4 regions of the Roseburia intestinalis L1-82 genome follow, and region 3 is predicted to be linked to each of the others. Evidence: a T-box and tRNA genes for the amino acid it is inferred to sense, from the RefSeq annotation. Region 3 holds a T-box; the other regions hold tRNA genes.
What was found. A T-box is a leader RNA that pairs with one kind of tRNA and senses whether it is charged. The one in region 3 lies ahead of leuS (leucine--tRNA ligase), so its partner is inferred to be a tRNA-Leu.
Positions count from the first base shown of each region.

Region 1: it has a tRNA-Leu gene. The T-box ahead of leuS (leucine--tRNA ligase) is inferred to sense a tRNA for this amino acid. The anticodon was not compared.
Region 2: it has a tRNA-Leu gene. The T-box ahead of leuS (leucine--tRNA ligase) is inferred to sense a tRNA for this amino acid. The anticodon was not compared.
Region 4: it has a tRNA-Leu gene. The T-box ahead of leuS (leucine--tRNA ligase) is inferred to sense a tRNA for this amino acid. The anticodon was not compared.

Region 1 covers NZ_LR027880.1:1,050,307-1,055,780, forward strand. The annotation lists gene RIL182_RS21605 (PDC sensor domain-containing protein) at 52-684, shown strand; gene RIL182_RS21610 (methyl-accepting chemotaxis protein) at 647-1,195, shown strand; gene RIL182_RS04915 (S8 family peptidase) at 1,269-2,954, shown strand; gene RIL182_RS04920 (hypothetical protein) at 3,005-3,463, shown strand; tRNA gene RIL182_RS04925 (tRNA-Leu) at 3,689-3,771, shown strand; gene RIL182_RS04930 (hypothetical protein) at 4,187-4,399, opposite strand; gene RIL182_RS21155 (hypothetical protein) at 4,411-4,575, opposite strand; gene RIL182_RS04935 (hypothetical protein) at 4,810-5,352, opposite strand; gene RIL182_RS04940 (CHAP domain-containing protein) at 5,366-5,474, opposite strand, start outside.
Region 2 covers NZ_LR027880.1:3,540,301-3,545,774, forward strand. The annotation lists gene RIL182_RS16570 (methyl-accepting chemotaxis protein) at 1-1,378, opposite strand, end outside; tRNA gene RIL182_RS16575 (tRNA-Leu) at 1,865-1,945, opposite strand; gene RIL182_RS16580 (energy-coupling factor ABC transporter ATP-binding protein) at 2,047-2,781, opposite strand; gene cbiQ (cobalt ECF transporter T component CbiQ) at 2,837-3,634, opposite strand; gene RIL182_RS16590 (energy-coupling factor ABC transporter permease) at 3,627-4,631, opposite strand; gene RIL182_RS16595 (dTDP-4-dehydrorhamnose 3,5-epimerase family protein) at 5,095-5,474, opposite strand, start outside.
Region 3 covers NZ_LR027880.1:1,958,074-1,963,547, forward strand. The annotation lists gene ilvN (acetolactate synthase small subunit) at 4-528, shown strand; gene ilvC (ketol-acid reductoisomerase) at 599-1,621, shown strand; T-box leader at 1,865-2,174, shown strand; gene leuS (leucine--tRNA ligase) at 2,401-4,818, shown strand; gene RIL182_RS09155 (MATE family efflux transporter) at 4,820-5,474, shown strand, end outside.
Region 4 covers NZ_LR027880.1:1,522,426-1,527,899, reverse strand. The annotation lists gene dnaG (DNA primase) at 1-393, opposite strand, end outside; gene RIL182_RS07055 (deoxyguanosinetriphosphate triphosphohydrolase) at 464-1,477, opposite strand; gene RIL182_RS07050 (nucleotidyltransferase family protein) at 1,595-2,575, opposite strand; tRNA gene RIL182_RS07045 (tRNA-Leu) at 2,830-2,913, opposite strand; tRNA gene RIL182_RS07040 (tRNA-Leu) at 2,941-3,025, opposite strand; gene RIL182_RS07035 (putative bifunctional diguanylate cyclase/phosphodiesterase) at 3,171-5,474, opposite strand, start outside.

The DNA of each region.
Region 1 (5,474 bases), 910 kb from region 3:
TCTGAAGCGATATCACTTCAAGTGGAAAAATAATTTTCACTGTTTGAGCGCATGGTAGAACAGCTTGCACTGGATGAAGATGTGCAGACAATTCTGACCACTACCAAAGCTGGACAGAAAATGACAGAGAACGAGGTATATCCAGCGGTACTAAAGAAGCTTGTTGCAGTGGCAGGACTTGACACGGAAAATATTCAGGGTGTATTCACGGCGGATTTGGACAGTAATGCATCCATTACATCAGCAGGCGGTATTTCCGGCGATGATTATGACTGTACGACCCGCACATGGTACAGCTGTACGCAGACAGGAGAAACTATGCTGACAAAGACCTATGTTGCTGCAAGTACAGGAAAAACAATCTTAAGTGCGGTAACACCTGTATTTGACGAGAAAGATACGGTTGTCGGTGTCGTTGGAATAGACGTAGGGCTGGACACAGTCATGAATATGATGGGGAATTATACGATCGGTGCAAATGGATATTCCATGCTGTTGACAAGTGATGGAACTTTTGTATATCATCCGAATGCAGATCTGATTGATACTATGATTCAGGATATGAATATTTCAGACAGTGTAAGCACTGCGATCAGCAATCAGTCAGAACAGCTTTTGAAATATAAGGTAAACGGTGAACAAAAATATGGAAGACAGCAAGAAGCAGATGGCACAGATGCGTGAGGCAATGGACAAAATTCAGGAATCCTCGAAACAGGTTGTCGGTGTCATCAAGGCAATTAAAGATATTGCAAGCCAGACAAATATTTTATCATTGAATGCATCTATTGAAGCTGCACGCGCAGGCGAGGCGGGCAAAGGCTTTGCAGTGGTAGCAGGAGAGATCGGCGGTCTTGCAGATGAGAGTGCCGATGCGGTAAATACGACACGTAACCTGATCAACGTATCACTCGATGAGATTGAAAAGGGAAATACGATCGTAAATGATGTCATTGCATCTTTGGACAACGCGGTAGAGCGTGTTCGTATTGCAAACGGAATGATTCAGGAGACAGCACAGGTGGCAGATGTACAGATGAAGAGTATCGACCAGATCCGTGACGGCATCAGGGATATGTCACAGGTGGTTTCTGATAACTCTGCTATGGCAGAGGAGACTTCAGCAACAAGTGAGGAGCTGGCAGCACAGTCAGTTACATTAAATGAACTTGTACAGAAATTCGAATTAGAATAATATTTGTGGTTCTAAAATAAAAAATTCCGGCATCTATTTAGTAATTGAATAGATGACCGGAGTTTTTTTATTTATGGCGGATTGCAGGGAACAGGTGTATTCTGACGAATTTTTTGATTTTATTGTATCTTATGAGGAAACGAATGAACAGACGATCGCAGGGGCGTGTATCCAGAGAATTGATGAAGGATATGATATTTTTTATTATCCAAGGGAGGGATTGCCTCCGCTTAGTGTAGGCAGTTATTCTTATTCAGAGATTCCAAAGTGTTATGGATTGCTGGATCAGACGGCACTTGAGGTGTCCGGTATTTTAAAAATGCAGAACCAGCCCGTTCTCGCCTTAAAGGGAAGAGGTGTATTGATAGGTTTTATTGATACCGGTATTGATTATACAAATCCGGCATTTCGATACAGTGACGGGAGCAGCCGGATCGTCCGTATCTGGGATCAGACCATACAGGATGGAACGCCGCCTGTTGGTATTTTGTATGGAGCAGATTATACAAGAGAACAGATCAATGCGGCATTGCTTTCGGAAAATCCGTATGATGTGGTGCCGTCGCGTGATATGAACGGACATGGCACATTTCTTGCAGGAGTGGCATGTGGAAGTGAGAGTGAAAACGGTGACTTTATCGGGGCGGCGCCGCAGTCTGAGATCATCATGGTAAAGTTAAAGGAGGCAAAACAGTATCTTCGGGATTTCTTTTTTGTGAAAGACGGCGTTCCGGCATATCAGGAAAACGACATTATGATGGCGGTTTCCTATTTAAATGGAGTTGCAAATATTTTAAATCGTCCGCTTGTCATCTGTGTGGCACTTGGAAACAGTGCAGGAAGTCATGCAAGCGAGGGATTTCTGCCATCTTATCTGAATTATATCTGTGGAAGAAGAAAGCGTGTGGTCGTGACTGCAACTGGAAATGAAGCCAATGCAAGACATCATTTTCAGGGGCGTATCATTGGAGAGATGGAACATGAGGATGCGGAGATCACGGTGGAGGAAAATACAAAAGGCTTTTTTGTGGAATTGTGGGCATCTGCACCGGAACTGTATGCAGTCACCATAATATCGCCTTCGGGGGAGCAGATTCCACGGATTCTGGTGCGCCGTGGAGCGTCAGAGCAGTTTAATTTTATTTTTGAGGGAACAACAATTACGGTGGATTACCGGATCGATACAAAAGAGACGGCAAGCCAGCTCATATTTTTCCGTTTTATCCGACCGACACCTGGATTGTGGACGATACGCATTTTCCCGCAGCTGACAGTGACGGGAAACTATCATCTCTGGCTGCCGCTGCGGGAGCTGACGGATGGAAATAATTTTTTTCTTCGTTCCAATCCGGAGATTACACTGACTTCTCCGAGTGCGGCAAGGCAGGTGATCACGGTGGGCGGTTATCAGGCATCAAATACCAGTATCTATGCGGATTCCGGCAGGGGTTATACGATAACCGGGGAGATCAAACCGGATTTTGTGGCACCGGCAGTGGATGTCTATGGTCCCGGGCTTCTTGGTAACTTTATCACCTTTACGGGAACAAGTGCAGCTGCTGCGATCACGGCAGGAGCCTGCGCGCAGATCATGCAGTGGGCGATCGTGGATCAGAACAATACAGTCATGTCGAATACTTCCATCAAAAATATGCTGATCCGAGGCACGGCTAAACCGGAAAACCGGACCTATCCAAACAGAGAGTGGGGATATGGGACACTCGATGTGTTTGGGGCATTTCAGAATCTGAGGCTGTGATAAAAGCAACGGAATATTTATTTAGAAATTGTTTAGAAAAAACAGCAGGGGTGTCACTGAGAATTGATGAATATCTGAGTTACTGTGGAGAAGTATCTGAGTTATTAAAAAATCAGACAGCATCACAGAATGTTTCTACACAGGATGCAGACGGCAAAGATGCAGACAGTTATGTATCGACGATCGGAAGTTCCGATGCAGTAATGCCAAGTGAAAATTATAATGATATCTTAAAAGAAATCCAGAAAACAAAAGCAGAAGCTGGTCAGTCCCAGAGTTACTCAGAAAACGCAGGACAGACATCCGGAACAGGAACATCCGGACAGACCACACAGGCATCCGGAACTGGTGCGGCTGGAAATACCGGAGGCGGTGGAGACAGCGATGATGAGACCACAACAACAAAGACAGTTGTGATCAATGGCGTTACTTATCTTGAAACAACGACTGTGGAGAACGGTGTCAAAAGCGTACAGAGAACTGCAATCAGTGGAGTTGGTGAAGAGTAGTGACTATCAAAAAAATCCGAAGGATTAACGTGAACCTTCGGATTTTTTTGCTACAATCAGGAAATACCATTGTATGATATTTTTTGCATGATATCAACAAATGTTAAAATAGCATTGTATGAAATTCTTTATATGATATCAGCAAATGTTAAAATAAAATTGCTTGCAATTTATTACATGATATGATAAGATGTCTATTGTTCGAGCAATTCGAAAACAGAATAAGCCGGCGTGGCGGAATGGCAGACGCACCAGACTCAAAATCTGGCGGTGGCAACATCGTATGGGTTCAAGTCCCATTGCCGGCACTCAATGGCGCGAAGCCGAACCCGGTGTACTTTTTCAAGAAAGTGTTCGCCGTGGTGGTAAACTTCACGCGGAAATAGCGAAAAATAAAAGCGTCAGGGCTTAGGCTCTGGCGCTTTTGTTATGCCCGGTCGTCTCTCGATAGGGCTCGAGAAATAGAGCCTGCTCAGCTCGGCAGCTATCACCGTTCCTCTCTGGCCTCCTCGGCCGCGTGGCTATTGTTTACGGGTTGCACGGGACTGGCTGCGGCGCCTGCTGCCTTCTTGTCTCGTTTTAAGGTTTTCACATTAAAAACCAGCAAAACTTGTCAGCTATCACTCAGACCGGGCTTGATCTGTTCATTATGCGCACCCCTCTGAATTTTCACGGGCTTGGGACCGTCCTCGGCTTCATTAGTGCCCCGCATTGCTGCGGGTGTTATCTTTCCCCCATGTCTTTGTATACAAGGTCGGTTATGTATGCGTTTGTACTTGGGTAGCCTCTTGACTTGGCCCATGCTGCGATTCGATCTTTGTCACCGGCCGGAACCGTGATCGGGATCCGGTCCTTGTTTTCCCGCTGCCATGTGTTCTTGTACTTGGTGCGGGCCGCCGCCAGTTCTTCCGGCGTCTTGGTTGCTTTTCTTCCCACGGTGTCGCCTCCTATTCCTCCACCTCGTAGCCGTTTTTCTTGGCCCAGTTTATAGCTCCGCGCTTTGTTTTCCAGTTATTCGGTGCATAGTGTAAAACATGGTTTTCGCTTACGCTTTTCAGTCCGTAATACTGAGAAGCGGTTCCTTTGTTGATTGTGTACGTTGTGACTTTCATGTGCTGTCTCCTTATTTTCTGCGGTTTTCCTTGTTTCTGATATTATAATACTATATCGTGTGCAAGATAACAATACACACACTCACCAAACCTCTGCCGGAGCTTTTGTCTATCTTGCACAAGATATTAAAATAATGGAAAGCAGCCTCTAAAATGCCCCAGAACGCAAAAAAGGCGCCCACTCGATAAAATTACCGGGTGAGCGTCTTTGTGTCAATTCTGGCCGTCTGTGGCTTATTCTGTGGCCGTTTCCGTGGCTTTGGCAGCCTTTACCTCAGCAGTAGCCTGAGCGACTGCCGTCTGGGCTACCGTAGCAGCTACCGAGGCAGCAGCGGTGGCAGCAGTAGTGGCGATCTGTGTCTGCTTTTCCTCAGTGGCAGCAGGTGCCGTTCTCTTATCCTCCCTGACGAGGGTTTCGATCGTAGAGGCGAGCCACTTGTCAAAATCTCCGTAAGCCTCAGCGATCACTCGTTTGGCTTCGTCGGTGATAAGAGCGGTAGCGGTGTCTTTTGCTTTCTGCAATGCCGTGAGCTGGGCCTCTTTGTCGAACTTACCCTGCGCCTTTAATGCGTCGACGTAGGTCTGGAAGGTTGTCTGTACGGCTTTCGTTACGGCGTCGCTTGCGAGATCCACATACTTGCGGACAGTTGCGTCGTTAATGTTTGCCGTGATTTCCTGCGTCTTTTTTCTCAGCCATGCAACCGCGAAGCCTGAGAGAGCCAGCAGCAGAGGCAAAATAACCATTGACATGAGTGTGTTGAGAGTTTCCTGATCCATTCCGTTGCCCTCCTTATGCTAATTCAAGATCGGAGATTTTCACCCAGCTTGTGATCTCTTTCAAGAGGGCGCGATCTCCGTCGATTTTCTGTACCGTGTATTTTCTGGACTTCACCCAGCTC
Region 2 (5,474 bases), 1.6 Mb from region 3:
CTGCTGCCTTTGACTGCTCGGCAAGTACCCTGATCTCATCCGCAACAACTGCAAATCCCTTTCCTGCCTCTCCTGCACGCGCTGCCTCAATTGAAGCATTGAGTGCTAACAGGTTGGTCTGTCCGGTAATCTCCATAATGGACTCTGCAAGAACACCGATCTGATCGACTACCTTGATATCTTCAAGTGCTTTTGTCAGTCCCTCATTGATCTCGGCATGGATTGCCTTGGTACGCTCATCATTTTCTGTTGTTGTCTTTTTAATACCTACGGCACGGTCACGGATATCATCTGCTTCCGTTGCACCGTCCTGTGAACGTGTTGCAATACTCTTTGCTGCACTTTCGATCTCATGGGACATTGCATTGATCTCTTCGGAGGAAGCCGCTGTCTCTTCCATACCCGCTGCAAGCTCTTCCGTCGTTGCGGAAACATTCTCGATTTCTTCGTCTAATGCCTGAATATTATCATCGATCTCCTGTACCATTCTGGTGATCTCAGTTGCCTGACTCTTGACCTCACCGATCAGTCCGCTCATCTCATTTCTCATGGACTCTAAAGATGCTGCGAGTTTTCCAAAATCATCGCGGCGCTTTAACAGTGCCGTTCCCATTGCCTGTGAAAAATCGCCCTGTTCCATGACACCGATGGAACTGATACATTTTTTCAGTGGTCTGATGATGCTGATAATGATCATAATCAGCAATAAAACTACTATTATTCCCTCAATCAACGTTGAGATAATAAACAGTGTCATCCTGCCTGTAACATAAGAAGAAAAATCTTTTTCAATTGATGCTACCTGATCATCAATATAATCCGTATAATTTCCGGTTCCGATCACCCATCCAAACGGTTCAAATGCCTTACTGTAGGAACGCTTCGGAGAAGGTTCTGTCTCTCCTTCTTTCGGGAATACATAATCCGTGTATCCTCCGTCTGCCTCCTGACCGACACGGATGATCTCTTTTACCATCTGGTATCCATTGGCATCTTTCGTCTCCATACGATTGGTGCCTTCCGTGTCATTTCCTAAAAGCACCACATTGGTTCCGTCATACTGATCCACCCAGAAATATCCGGCATCTCCATAACGAAGCTGTCTGATCTCATCTGCTGCCAATTTCTTTGCTTCCTCTTCCGTATACACACCAGCCTGATACTGATCGTAAATTGTCTGGCAGAGCGAAATCACATTGTCCACCTGCTGTTTGATCTGTTCGTCGTAAGATGCGCGCTCATCTGCTTCCAGCGTTTCCAGTGCTTTACTCTGCAGCTGTTTCATGCTTTCCGATGAAATAACAGCACACAACACCAGTGCCACTATCGTCGCCAACATTACGATAATCAGCTTCGTCTGTACTTTCACATTGTTCATAAATTGTTCCTCCCGCTTCCATACTTTCATTCCGGAGTTTACAAACATGATGTATATGGATTTTTCTATATACATTTTTGAAACTTCCTTGCCATTATTTTACCATATTATACAAATTTCCTCAATTATTTTACTTTTATTACAGGGATTTCGCTTTAACTTTTTTATCTATGCATTTTTATAAACAATCCAGTTATCAGCATTCCATCTGAGGTTACCCTTCATTTCTGGTCAATACGCACAAAATTCCCCCCTGCTTTTTCCCTATATATTTTTTCTGCTGATTTTCTATCCGCCTTTTTCATATAAAATCTGTTTCACTTTTTACTGTGTTCATATCCCGTATAATTCTGCTGTGTATTACTATACAGATCACCAATCCATGCAACTCATAATCATACATATTCGAGTATTTTAGATTAAAACAATAGCCGGAAAACCTTGATTTTACAATAAAATCTCGACTTTCCGGCTATTTTAAATCAATGCGGGTGACAGGACTTGAACCTGCACGTCGGGGACACTAGAACCTAAATCTAGCGCGTCTGCCAATTCCGCCACACCCGCGAACCACTTTGCCATTATATCTTAGCACTCACAAAATTGCAAGTATTTTTTCACCTGCATCTTAGCCCGCACCTCTGCTGCTCAGAGTAAATAACGGCAGTTTACTTTCGGTACAAAGATAACGGCAGTTCCAGGCCATGTGTCTCCAGCAGCTTACGATCACTTAAAATCTCCCTGGTATCCCCATCACACACAATTCTGCCCTCAGACAATAAAATCGTTCTGTCACAGGTATCCCACACAAAATCCAGATCGTGCGAAGCTATGAGTTTCAAATAAGAAAATTCATTTAATACCCGGATCAGATTTCTGCGGTTTTGCGGATCAAGTGCCGCCGACGGCTCATCCATCAGGATAATATCCGGTTTCATGGAAAGGATTGTCGCAATCGCTGCCAGTTTCTTTTCCCCACCCGATAATTTGTGGATCGGTTTTTTTGCAAGATGCCCAATATGGACTGCAGCAAGCGCCATTTTCGTTCTGTATGCGACCTCTTCTTCCGGAAGGCCGTAATTCTGCGGGGCAAATGCCACATCCTCGTATACATTTGGCATAAAAAGCTGACTCTCAGAATCCTGAAATACATAGCCAGCTATTTTTCTGATCTGTGCTAACGTTTCTTTCTGCAACGGCACATCCCCGATGCGGATACTTCCGGAGTCCGGGAAATACAGACCGACAAGTAATTTTAAAAGTGTGGACTTTCCCGCCCCGTTTGCGCCGACCACACCAATCGATGCCTGTCCGTCTGCTGTAAATGAAATATCCTGCAGGATAGGGTTTTGTTTTTCATAAGAAAAATTCAGATGTGTTACTTCTATATTAATCTGTCCCATATACTTATGTCCTCTCTTTTCAATCTGTCACAGAACCGTCAACTTTCTTTGACTGCTAAAACATCGTTCCTATCATCTGTCCAACCGCAAAATACCGCAATACAGCAAATATCACGATCCATAAAACAAGATACACTGCATCCCTGGCACAAAACCGTATCTCTTTTTTTAATCTGAATACCCCATCAAAACCACGCAGGCACATACTCTCATAGATCACCTCCGCCCGATCCATACTCCGAAGCAGCATCTGGCCCATCAGCGATCCCCACACTTTAAAATGAATGCCCTTCTGTCCCGGTGCCCGAAGTTCATACGCCTGCACGACCCTCTGCGTCTCTGCCAGCAAAACGGAAATATACCGGTAGATCAGCCACACCTGCATCACAAGAGACTTTGGAAGATGGCATATCTCAAGTGCACAGCAGATTTTTTCAATCGTCGTCGTAGCGATCAGAAGATACGATGCCGAAACCGTAAAAACACCTTTTAACATCAGCGTCAGCATGGAAATCACTCCGCCGGTAATTTCAATCTGTCCCACTGTCATGACAGCCTGCCTGTCAAAAAAAGGGTTAAATATTCCTGCCACACAGACAAGCGGCAGCACGACCCGCATTCTCCACAGCGCATCCTTCACCGAAATATCATTCATAATAAAAAGAATAACCGGATAAACTGCCATCACAAGCAGTCCGCTCAGGTTATACTTCGAAAAGGAAACGACCGTCCCTATATACAAAATTGTCACACACAATTTTACAAGTGGGTGAACCTGGTTCACCCACCTGTCTTCATTTGCCAGTTCCTCGATACTTTTGATCTCAGAAACTGCCTTTTGAATTTTACTCATGTTTTTGATTCTTTCCAAAAAATTTAAACAAATAGCAGCCTCCAACACAGACAGCCACAACTACCGCAGCTCCTGCCACACCCGAAAACGATGTTCCTGCCATGCTCTCACTGTTTTTAAATGCATAATCCGGAAGCAGCGCTGTCCACTCCTGGATATCTGCTGCCTTTTGATATGCCGCCCCTTTGGCATCTAGCTCTGTGGTTCCGGCAACTTTCTCCATAGACCATTCCAGTCCGTCCGGATTTGCCGAAGCAAACAAAGAGAGACCTCCACCGATCCAAACGGTTAAAACTGCAAGGATCGCAACTGTCTTTTTCAAAGAAAAACGTGCTTTTTGTCTCTGTGTACTTTCATCCGTTCCCCAAAGCAGCTCCGGTCTTGCCTCATAGACAAAGCAAAGCACTGCTGCCGTGATCAGTCCTTCTACCAGACCGATTGCCAGATGGATCGGCTGCATCACTGCAACAAATGTCTGAAATGGAAGCTCCGTGATACCGGAAGCTAACGTCTCTAATGTAACGGAAAATGCTCCAAGCTGCAGCGTCAGGACACAGCCAAGCACAGATGCTGCAACGATTTTCTTTTTGGATGCCCCACGGCGCATCATCGGTTTCCAGATCAGCAGGGCCCCGATAAAGCACCCATAAAATGCCATATTCCATATATTACAGCCAAGCGCTAAAAGCCCTCCGTCTGCAAACAGCAGACACTGTATCAAAAGGACTCCGATCATCGTAAGAAATCCCGCATACGGTCCAAGCAGTGCGGAGAGAAGCATACCACCACACAGATGTCCGGATGACCCTGTTCCCGGAATCGTAAAATTGATCATCTGGGTTGCAAAAACAAACGCTCCCATCACCCCCATAACCGGAACCTTTTTAGGTTCATTTAATGCCCTTACCTGTCTTACTGAATATCCGCCAGCCGCCGCTGAACAAAGATACATTGTTGTTGCAACTGCCGGTGCAACCAACGCATCTGCCATATGCATACCAAAATACCACCTTTCATTTATCTTTGACCATATTAGCAAAAATCTGGTCATACCACAAGCTTTTTATCACAGATATTTGGTTGATACTTTTATTTTTTTCCAACTAACTCACATCCTAATCCCTTCCATTCCTGCCATAATGCTCCTATTGCGAAAATGTTACATAATTGTTACAATCTTTTATGTGATCGGCCGATACACACAAAAGATTGCAGGATCATCGCAATCAAAATAAAAATAAGGAGGACGAAACTATGTGTTTTAATTTCAATAGCTGTTCCGAGTTATTTAATGCTATCTGCAAATATTTTAACCTCGGTTGTTAATAATAGCTTGTGCACTTTTCCGGCAGACTGACTGCCAGAAATATATGCCCCGGGCATCTGCCCGGGGTATTTTTCTTTTATCTGTCTAAATATCAATTCCTATACAGCAAAAATCTACTTTTTTCTAAATATACTTATCTGTCTAAAAGCAGCTCTCCCAGCCACATGGCATTTTTATCTTTTTCTGAAATGATATATTCTCCCTTTGTCCATGCTTCGCCTTTCCAGACGAGATCCGGGTCATCATACCGCACGGCCTGTGCTGTCTCCCCGCAAAAATCCTGATCCACACACCACTGCATCAGTGTGTCATCCTCCAATGTCAGATACCCGTGGGCAAACCCCTTTGGAATATACATCATTTTCCGGTTTTCAAAAGATAAAACTTCACTGTATGAATACCCAAAACATTTTCCCGGTCTTAAATCCACGGCAACATTAAAAATCGAACCATGCAGGCAGGAAACCATTTTTGCCTGTGCATGCTCCCCCATCTGAAAATGCAGTCCCCGCA
Region 3 (5,474 bases):
AGAATGAGAAAACAGGTATTATCTCTATTAGTGGAGAATAACCCGGGCGTGACAAGTCATATTTCAGGACTTTTCAGCAGAAGAGGTTACAACATTGACAGTTTTTCTTCCGGCGTGACCGCAGATCCGAGATATACAAGGATTACGATCGTCGCGACCGGCGATGAACAGATTTTAGAGCAGATTGAAAAACAGCTTGCGAAGCTGGAAGATGTTGTAGACATCAAAAAACTTGAAAATGGTTCATCCGTGACGAGAGAGCTGATCTTAGTAAAGATTCGTGCGAAAGATACAGAACGTCAGCCAATCTTAAATGTAACCGAGATCTTTCATGGAAAAGTTGTGGATGTAACCCACGATTCGATGGTGATCGAATTGACAGGCCATCAGGACAAGCTGGATGCATTTTTAGATCTTCTGTCCGGATATGAGATTTTAGAACTTGCGCGAACCGGACTGACCGGATTGTCGAGAGGCATTTCCGATGTCGTTATGTTAGACGAAGACGGCAAAAGAGTATCATTATAACAAAATAAGCAGATAAGAATATGCAAATACATATTTTTTATTAAGAAACCAAAATTGGAGGAAATTAATTATGGCAGCAAAAATATTTTATCAGGAAGACTGTAACCTTTCACTGTTAGACGGAAAGACGATCGCAATCATCGGCTACGGCAGTCAGGGACATGCACATGCATTAAACTTAAAAGATTCAGGATGCCATGTTATCATTGGTCTTTATGAGGGAAGCAAATCCTGGGCAAAAGCTGAGAAACAGGGATTTGAAGTATATACAACAGCAGAGGCAGCAAAGAAAGCCGACATCATCATGATCTTAATCAACGATGAGAAACAGGCAGATATGTACAAAAAAGATATCGAGCCAAACCTTGAGGCAGGCAACATGTTAATGTTCGCACATGGTTTCAATATTCATTTCGGATGTATCGTACCTCCAAAGGATGTAGATGTTACCATGATCGCTCCAAAAGCTCCGGGACATACCGTACGTTCTGAGTATCAGGTTGGAAAAGGAACACCTTGTCTGATCGCTGTTGAGCAGGATGCAACAGGAAAAGCACAGGATCTTGCATTAGCATATGCACTTGGTATCGGCGGAGCAAGAGCTGGTGTTCTTGAGACAACATTCCGTACCGAGACAGAGACAGACCTTTTCGGTGAGCAGGCAGTTCTCTGCGGTGGTGTTTGTGCATTAATGCAGGCTGGTTTTGAGACATTATGCGAAGCTGGTTATGACCCAAGAAATGCATACTTCGAGTGTATCCATGAGATGAAACTGATTGTAGACTTAATCTACCAGTCAGGTTTCGAGGGAATGAGATATTCTATCTCCAACACAGCAGAGTATGGTGATTACATCACAGGACCGAAGATCATCACAGAGGATACAAAGAAAGCGATGAAACAGATCCTTTCCGATATCCAGGATGGTACATTTGCAAAAGATTTCTTACTTGATATGTCTCCTGCAGGACGTCAGGTTCACTTCAAGGCTATGAGAAAGAAAGCTGCAGAGCATCCATCAGAGCAGGTTGGTAAAGAGATCCGTAAACTGTACAGCTGGAACAACGAAGAGGACAAACTGATCAACAACTAATTTTTAGCTGAGTAATGAGACAATGGATATTATACTTTAGAGTATAGATTTATTGTTGGAAAGATAAAAGAAAGAATCATCATGTGGTACATTTCATATGATGGTTCTTTTTTTACCTTAAGAACTTGTGAACCGGTATCAGAAAAACTTTTATGACAGCTGGAGGAAACGTTTCTGACAGGGCGGTTGGTACTTGACAAAACCATGGTATATGATAAAATAAATCATGTTGTGAATAAAATACATCAGACTTTGATAAGGAATAGTAAGAATTTTTTATTTTTCAGAGAGCTGCCGGATGCTGCGAGACAGTAAAGAAAAATTCCCAACTCGCCTTTGAGTCCTTTTGTCCAAGCTATCAGTTAGGTTTATAGTGTGTAAGCAAAAGCGTGTTGTCCGCGTTAAGGATCATAAGAGCGTATTGTCTTGTTTTCATGTTAAAATTGATCTGACAGATGAGCAGATGGATTTTAAATATTGACAGATGGGAAATGAAATCAAAAGAATACGAATTAGAGTGGTACCACGGAGTAAGATAGACTTCGTCTCTAAGAGGATGTGCAATTTTAAAAGCATATCTTCGGAGACGGAGTTTTTTTTCGCAAAAACAAGGAGGAAAATCCGCTCCTCGCCATAGGGCTCGGATTTTTCTTCGAAAAACAAGGAGGAAAATCGTCTCCTCGTCAAAGGACTCGGATTTTGCTCCGCAAAACAAGGAGGGAAATCCTCTGCTCCTGCAAGGGCAGTCGCATTTTTCTTCGAAAAACAAGGAGGATTATATGTCAGAACTTTACAATCACAAAGTCGTTGAGAAAAAATGGCAGAAAGTCTGGGATGACAATAAGGCTTTTGCTGCGACAGACGACTACAGCAAACCAAAATATTATGCACTGGTAGAATTCCCATATCCGTCAGGACAGGGACTTCATGTAGGTCATCCGAGACCTTATACAGCACTTGATATCGTAGCAAGAAAGCGCAGAATGCAGGGCTATAACGTACTGTATCCGATGGGATGGGATGCATTCGGACTTCCGACTGAGAACTATGCGATCAAAAATAAGATCCATCCGAAGATTGTAACCGAGAATAACGTAAAGCGTTTCAAAGAGCAGCTTCATTCTTTGGGCTATTCTTTCGACTGGGACAGAGAGATCAACACTACAGATCCGAGTTATTACAAATGGACACAGTGGATTTTCTTAAAACTGTTTAAAGCAGGACTTGCTTACAAAAAAGAGATGCCGATCAACTGGTGTACTTCCTGTAAAGTAGGCCTGGCAAACGAGGAAGTTGTAAACGGTGTCTGCGAGCGCTGTGGTGCTCCGGTTGTCCGCAAGGTAAAGAGCGAGTGGATGTTAAAGATCACCGATTATGCTGAGAAGCTGTTAGAGGGATTAAATGATGTAGATTATATCGAGCGTGTCAAGGTTTCCCAGAAAAACTGGATCGGTAAATCACAGGGTGCAGAGGTAGATTTTGCGATCGCCGGAAAAGAGGACAAACTCCGTGTTTATACGACACGTTGTGATACATTATTTGGTGCTACTTACATGGTTGTATCTCCGGAGCATCCGATCATTGATAAATATAAAGACGAGTTAAAGAACTGGGATGCGATTGCTGCATACCGTGAGGAAGCTGCAAAGAAATCCGATTTTGAACGTTCAGAACTTGCAAAAGATAAGACGGGTGTGGAGATTGACGGTCTTATGGCAGTCAATCCGGTAACCGGAAAAGAAATCCCGATCTGGATTTCCGATTATGTATTAATGTCTTACGGAACAGGCGCGATCATGGCAGTACCGGCACATGATGAGAGGGACTGGGAATTTGCCAAAAAGTTCAATATTCCAATGGTACAGGTTGTTGCAAAAAATGGTGAGGAAGTTGACATCAACGAAGCGGCATTTACAGATGTTGCAACCGGTGTTCTGATCAATTCTGAGTTCTTAAACGGACTGGAAGTAAAAGATGCAAAGGCAAAAATGATTGCATTTTTAGAGGAAAAAGGCATTGGTACAGCAAAGACTAACTATAAATTAAGAGACTGGGTATTCTCCCGTCAGCGTTACTGGGGTGAGCCGATCCCGATCGTTCACTGCGATAAATGCGGCTATGTGCCGATTGATGAGAGCGAGCTGCCACTGATGCTTCCTGAGGTAGAGAGCTACATGCCGACTGACAATGGAGAGTCACCGCTTGCTGCCATGACAGACTGGGTAAATACGACCTGTCCTTGTTGTGGAGGTCCTGCAAAGAGAGAGACAGATACAATGCCGCAGTGGGCTGGATCTTCCTGGTATTTCTTAAGATATACCGATCCGCACAATGATGAGGCACTTGCAAGTCCGGAGGCATTAAAATACTGGATGCCGGTAGACTGGTACAACGGCGGTATGGAGCATACAACACTCCATCTGTTATATTCCAGATTCTGGCATAAATTCCTCTATGACGAGAAAGTAGTTCCATGTCCGGAGCCTTACCAGAAACGTACTTCCCACGGAATGATCCTTGGTGAGAACGGAGAGAAGATGTCAAAATCCAGAGGAAATGTCGTAAATCCGGATGATATCGTAAGAGAGTATGGTGCAGATACCTTAAGAACTTATGAGATGTTCATTGGAGCATTTGATTTAAGTGCATCCTGGTCTGAGGATGGCGTCAAGGGCTGCCGTCGTTTCTTAGAGCGTGTATGGAAGTTACAGGACATCATGACAGAAGAAACCGGATATTCCAAAGAACTTGAGACAAAGATGCATCAGACCATCAAGAAAGTCAGCAGCGATTATGAAAATCTGAAATACAATACCGCGATCGCTGCAATGATGGCTTTGATTAACGAGTTCTATAAGAAAAATGCTGTGACTAAGGGCGAGTATGAGACACTCTTAATTCTGTTAAACCCTGTTGCTCCGCATATCACAGAGGAACTCTGGCAGATCATTGGCGGAACAGGTTATGTATACCAGCAGAAATGGCCGGAATTTGACGAGGCAAAAACAGTTGAAAATACGGTTGAGATCGCAGTACAGATCAATGGAAAAACGAAAGGAACATTGGCAATCGGCAGAAATGACGCAAAAGATGATGTTATTGCAAAAGCAAAAGAATCAATTGCAGATAAGCTGACTGGAAACATTGTAAAAGAGATTTACGTTCCGGGAAGAATTGTCAATATTGTAATGAAATAAGATGAAAAAAGGAACAAACTTATTAGAGGGTTCCATCTGGAAGGGGATTGTGTCATTTGCAATCCCCCTCTTTTTAGGGAACCTGTTTCAGCAGTTATATAATACCGCCGATTCCCTGATCGTCGGTAATTTTCTTGGCAGTGATGCTCTTGCAGCTGTCAGTTCTTCCGGCAGTCTGATATTTCTGATGGTCGGCTTTTTTAATGGAATTGCAGTTGGTGCCGGCGTTGTCATTTCGAAATATTTTGGAGCAGCAGATTATGAAGGATTGAAAAAAGCAGTACATACCAATATTGCATTTGGTCTGGTGTCCGGCTGTATCCTGACAGCGGTCGGAATGATATTGGCACCCCAGATTCTTGTATTGATGGGAACGCCGGAGTCGGTGCTGCCAAACTCCATTGTATATTTCAGGGTATATTTTGCGGGATCGGTCGCATTTGTCATGTATAATATCGTGATGGGAATCTTGCAGGCGGTCGGGGACAGCAGACATCCGCTTTATTATCTGATCTTCTCATCGATTGTAAATATTGTACTGGATTTATTGTTTGTAGGTTTACTGGGATTTGGCGTTGGTGCTGCGGCACTTGCGACGATCATCTCGCAGTTTTCCAGCGCATTTTTATGTATGCTCCGTCTGATGCGCACCAAAG
Region 4 (5,474 bases), 440 kb from region 3:
ACGCAGCAGCATGTAAAAATACTTTGCTGCTTCTTTATTAATTTCAAGCAGTCTTGCTCGTTTGTCTGCTTCCTGCCTCTGTGCGCTGGTGTATTCCTGTTTCGGCAATTCCACACCGGCACGGTCGGCTAACGCTTCCATCGCCTCGCCGAATGTAAAGTTTTCATACTCCATCAGAAACGTAAATACATTTCCACCCGCGCCGCATCCGAAGCAGTAATACATCTGCTTGTTCGGCGACACGGAAAAGGAGCCTGTTTTTTCATTATGGAACGGGCAGAGTCCAAAATAGGTACTGCCCTTTTTTGAAAGACGCACATATTGGGAAATCACATCAACAATGTCATTCCTGGAACGCACTTCTTCTATGATGTCATCAGAATAATACGGCATCTTTTTCTCCTTTCGTATTAATAACCATCTACTTGCCATGCCATGCGGCATGCCGCAGACTTTTTACTTTCTAATAACCATCTACCTGCCATGCCTGCGGCATAAAATATTCACTGAATTTCGTGATCGCGTACTGATCTGTCATGCCTGAAATGTAATCGCAGATGATACGCTGGTCTGTTTCACCGGCATCACGCATGCGCAGATATTTCTCAGGGAGAAGCTCGATATGTTCCATATAATAGAAGAACAACTGCTCGATCATTGCTTTTGCCTTTGTCTCTTCCCCTTTTGCCACAGGATTTTTGTAGACATGATCGAACATGAATTTGCGCAGTTCGATCATCGCCTGTTCCACTTCCTCTGACATGATGATATCATCTTTTCCAACGCTGTTGCTGATGATGTTATGTATCAGGGTGTTTAAACGCTGTCTTGTCGAAAATCCCAGTGTTTTTCGAAGCTCTAATGGGATGTTTTCCTCTGTCAGTATCTGTGCCCTGATCGCATCGTCAATATCGTGGTTGATATAGGCGATCTTATCCGACAGGCGGACGATCTTTCCCTCTAAGGTATGCGGCATCAGCCTTGTCTGGTGGTTTAAGATACCGTCTCTTACCTCCCAGGTCAGGTTCAGTCCCTTACCGTCTTTTTCTAACTTCTCCACAATTCTCACGCTCTGTTCATTGTGATGGAAGCTCTCATCACAAAGTCCGTTTAACACAAACTCTCCCGCATGCCCAAACGGTGTATGCCCCAGATCGTGCCCTAAGGCGATCGCCTCAACAAGATCTTCATTGAGCCGCAGTGCCTTTGCGATCGTGCGCGCATTCTGTGACACCTCTAATGTATGGGAAAGCCTGGTTCTGTAATGATCCCCTTTGGGTGTCAGAAACACCTGTGTTTTATTTTTCAACCGGCGAAATGCCTTACAGTGTAAAATCCGGTCTCTGTCACGCTGGAATACAGGTCTTATATCACACTGCTCCTCCGGATCATCACGTCCTCTTGAATGTATACTGAGCGTAGCATACGGACTTAAAGTCTCACATTCCATTCGTTCAATATCTTCCCGTATCGACATGTTGTTCCTCCTCTTTGGATAACCTGCCACACAGTAATTACAATATATATATTCCGCGTTCTTTTCCGATTTCCTTTTTTTATTACAAATTACTGACAAATTTTTGTTATTTTTTCATTAATCATTCTGAAAACGTGATAAGTGCTCGTACGGCAGGATCAGTCTGCCACGATAAAGCCCACAGCCATCATTGATCAGACTGTTGTCAATCGCTGCGAACATATTCACATCCAGCTTTGACAGTTCAAGCTGCTGCAGTTTCATTCCTCTTTCATATGCCTCATCAAAATAAATGCATTCTCCCACCGGAATAACATCACGTCTTGCACGCTCACGCTCCTGCTTTTTCTCATATCCCAGATGGTTCGCAGGCCCGATCTCCGCGATATCATCCATCGTTTTTGTCCGAAGCTGCATCTCCACATAACAATGTGCACTGTTATCAAAAAAGGTAATATGCAGTGACCGGTATCCATCGGATTCTTCGTTCACGATATAATCTCTGTAATATGGCCGCACATCTTCATTCAGTAACGGGGAATCACTCAGTTTTACGCCTCCTGCCGGTTCCACTGTAAACCCCCGCTCCTCCAAAAACACCTTCAGTTTGTTTGCAATTTCATATAAATGCCTGATTTCTTCCTGTTCTCTTTCCCTTTCATCTCTCACATGACATTTGGGCATGGATATCACAATGCGGTAAGCGATCAGATCCCTGAAACGGGTCAGCCGCTCTTTTAATTCGTCCACGGGCGGATATGCGTGATTTTTCAGATAATAATCATACACATACGCCACAATATAGCCGTTAAATTTTGCCTCCGCACGGATCAGCGATTTGATCCGCCCTTTAAATGTAAAAGAAAGATACGGATACTGTTTTGCCATATACTGATAAAACTCCCGGATTTTCTGTGATTGTGCTGTCAGGAAATCATTATGCTCTAACAACTCCATGATCTGCAGCAGAAAATAATAATGTAACAAATCCACTTCACTCTGATTTTCCTCTGCCGCACGTTTTAGATCTTCTGAATATTTTTTTAAAATCCGGAATACCGTATCTCCGGAATAAAGATAATCATTTAACGTAATCATTTTTTTATCCTTTGTTTTTGCATTCTGCACCGCATTGCTATCTATTATAAATGATTTCCTCATAAATGCAAACAGCGCAGCATTTTTTCTGCCGCGCTTGGATACTATTTTCACGGATTTTAATTTTCTCAGATGAGAAATTTCCTACTAAAGATTCGGGTGCCAAAAGGTGGCTTTCAATTTTTGGCACCCGAATCCTATAAAGCAAAAAAAGCACCGAATCTTCAGTGCTTCTCTCATCTCAACATATAAAATGCAGGAGATGGGACTTGAACCCACACGATATTGCTACCACAGGCACCTGAAGCCTGCGCGTCTGCCAATTCCGCCACTCCTGCGAACCGTCATTCAAAGAAATCTTTTGATGCGGAAGATGGGACTTGAACCCACACGTTCGCAATGAACACAAGATCCTTAGTCTTGCTCGTCTGCCAATTCCGACACTTCCGCGTATCAATCACTCTCTCGCGACGACTCATTCATAATAACAGATAAAAATAAATATGTCAACAGTTTTTTGATATTTTTTTAATTTTATTTATTTTTTTAATTTTTGGAACTGTTTTAATTGTTTTAACATTAAAAGACAGTACCCTTACAGGTACTGTCTTTCAAACATCTCCGCCTTCATCGGCTTTCCAAAATAAAACCCCTGGATCAGCTGAACCTTTGACCCCACCAGTGCATCTAACTGTTCTTTTGTTTCCACACCTTCCACGCAGACATTCACATGGATCGCTGTTGCAAGTTCTCCGACCATTTTTACAAATGCATTGGAGAAATCATCTTTTCCGATATCAATGATAAAGCAGCGGTCGATTTTTATGACATCGATCGGCATCTCCCTGATATGGTTTAAAGATGAATATCCCGTACCGAAATCATCGAGAGCAACACGCACACCAAGATGCCTGATATCCGCAAGGATCCGTTTCATGCGGCTCATATCGTTGACTGCAAGACTTTCCGTCACTTCCAGAGTCAGATTCTGTGGGGTGATCCTCGTCTCCTCGATCACATGCGCAATCCGCTCCACAATATCGTTCTGTAAAAGCTGTACGACAGACAGATTGACATTCACCTTATACTCCGGGTGTCCCATATCATTCCAGTATTTGCAGTGGATACATGCCTCCCGCAGGACGAATTCTCCGATCGGATTGATCAGGCCTAAATACTCTGCAAGCGGAATGAAATCTGCCGGCGGGATCAGACCGAGTTCGCCGGAATTCCAGCGGATCAGTGCCTCCGCACCGGCACATGGATTTCCCTCTTTTGTAATATTTACAATCGGCTGGAAATATACCTCAAATTCACTGAAAGCATTTCGTGTGGCATTGCGCATGTTTTTTTCAAGGTCAAGCCGTTTGTAAGAGGTGGACTCCACGTTGTCATCATAAAACTCGATACGGTTCTTTCCTGCACATTTTGCAGAATAAAGTGCAATATCGGCTTTCTTGATCAATTCTTCCACCGTATCCCCGTCTGCCGGGAAGCGAACGACTCCCATACTCATCGTACAGTAATAATCCGTCCCTTTTAGCATCCACGGTTTCGTGAACAGCGCCTTGATCTCATCTAAGATCTGCTGGAGCATCGCCATATGATGATGCGCCAATATGATAATGAACTCATCACCACCCATACGGTAACAGTTATTCTCCACACCGGGAATTCTCTGCAGACTGCCGGAAATATTCTTAAGCAGCACATCTCCATACTGATGACCGAGTCCGTCATTGATATGTTTAAAATCATCCAGATCGATGTAAAGCAGCGCTCCCTCACCGCCAAACTCCTTCGTCTGACGGATATAACGCTCTAAATCCTGTTCACAGCGCATCCGGTTATACAATCCGGTCAGGAAATCATTGTTTGCCTGACGCTCAATCTTCTGCTGATACAGCTTTTTGTCTGTCACATCATAAATGGTACACAAAAGGACCTTTCTTCCATCCACCCAGTTAATCCTTGTACTGTGCAGATCAAACCAGCGGTTTTCTTCTTTCGAATAAACCTCCCTGAAATACAGGCTGTCCTCCGATTGCGCTCCCTGTCTTAAACATTCCTCAATACCTGCACTTCGCACATCTTCCCCAAATGCTTTACGAAAGTGCTGGTTTGTATACAGGATCGTATTTTCCTGTGTATCCATCACATAGATCCCACATCCCACATTTTCAAGGATTGCTTCTAACGATGCATACGAACTGGCAAGTGAATTTTTTGCAATGCGTTTTACCAGAATCGTCTGTATGATTCTTCGGACATCATTGACAAACTTGATTTCTCCGCCGTCCCAGATGCGCTCTTTTTCATCCTCGCAAAAGCAGACGTACATTCCCGTTTTCCCGCTGACGTCGATTGGAAGGAATAACCCGGCTTTCATCTTCTGTACTTCAAACATTCTGCGGAACGCTTCCGGCATCATTGAATCTGCCGAAATCATATATGGTTTTCCATTAAAAAATGGCAGTTCTTCTTTTGAAATGTTCTGTGATGCCTCCATCCGTGATTCTCTTCCCGCAGAACAATACTCGCTGATCATGTTGACCGTCGTGCCGTCTATATTTTCCCGGAATAAAACAGCCGCTGAAATTCCAAGATACTCACATGCTTCTTTTAAGATATCATGAACAATCTTATCAAAACCCTCCTCCGACTCGAGCATACGGACGATTGCCGTCATCGCCTCATTGCGTTTTAATTCCGTCTCCATCTGTATTTCCGACTCCCGGCTCTTTAAAAATGCCTCCTGCGCCAAAAGTTCTTCTAATTTGACGGCAAACATCTGCTTTGACAGCGTCTCTAAAAACTCGATCGACTTATAATAGCGTTCCGGTGTTGTCCGCATAATATAATCCGGCACATCGCAGCCGGCATCTTCCATAACGCCGGT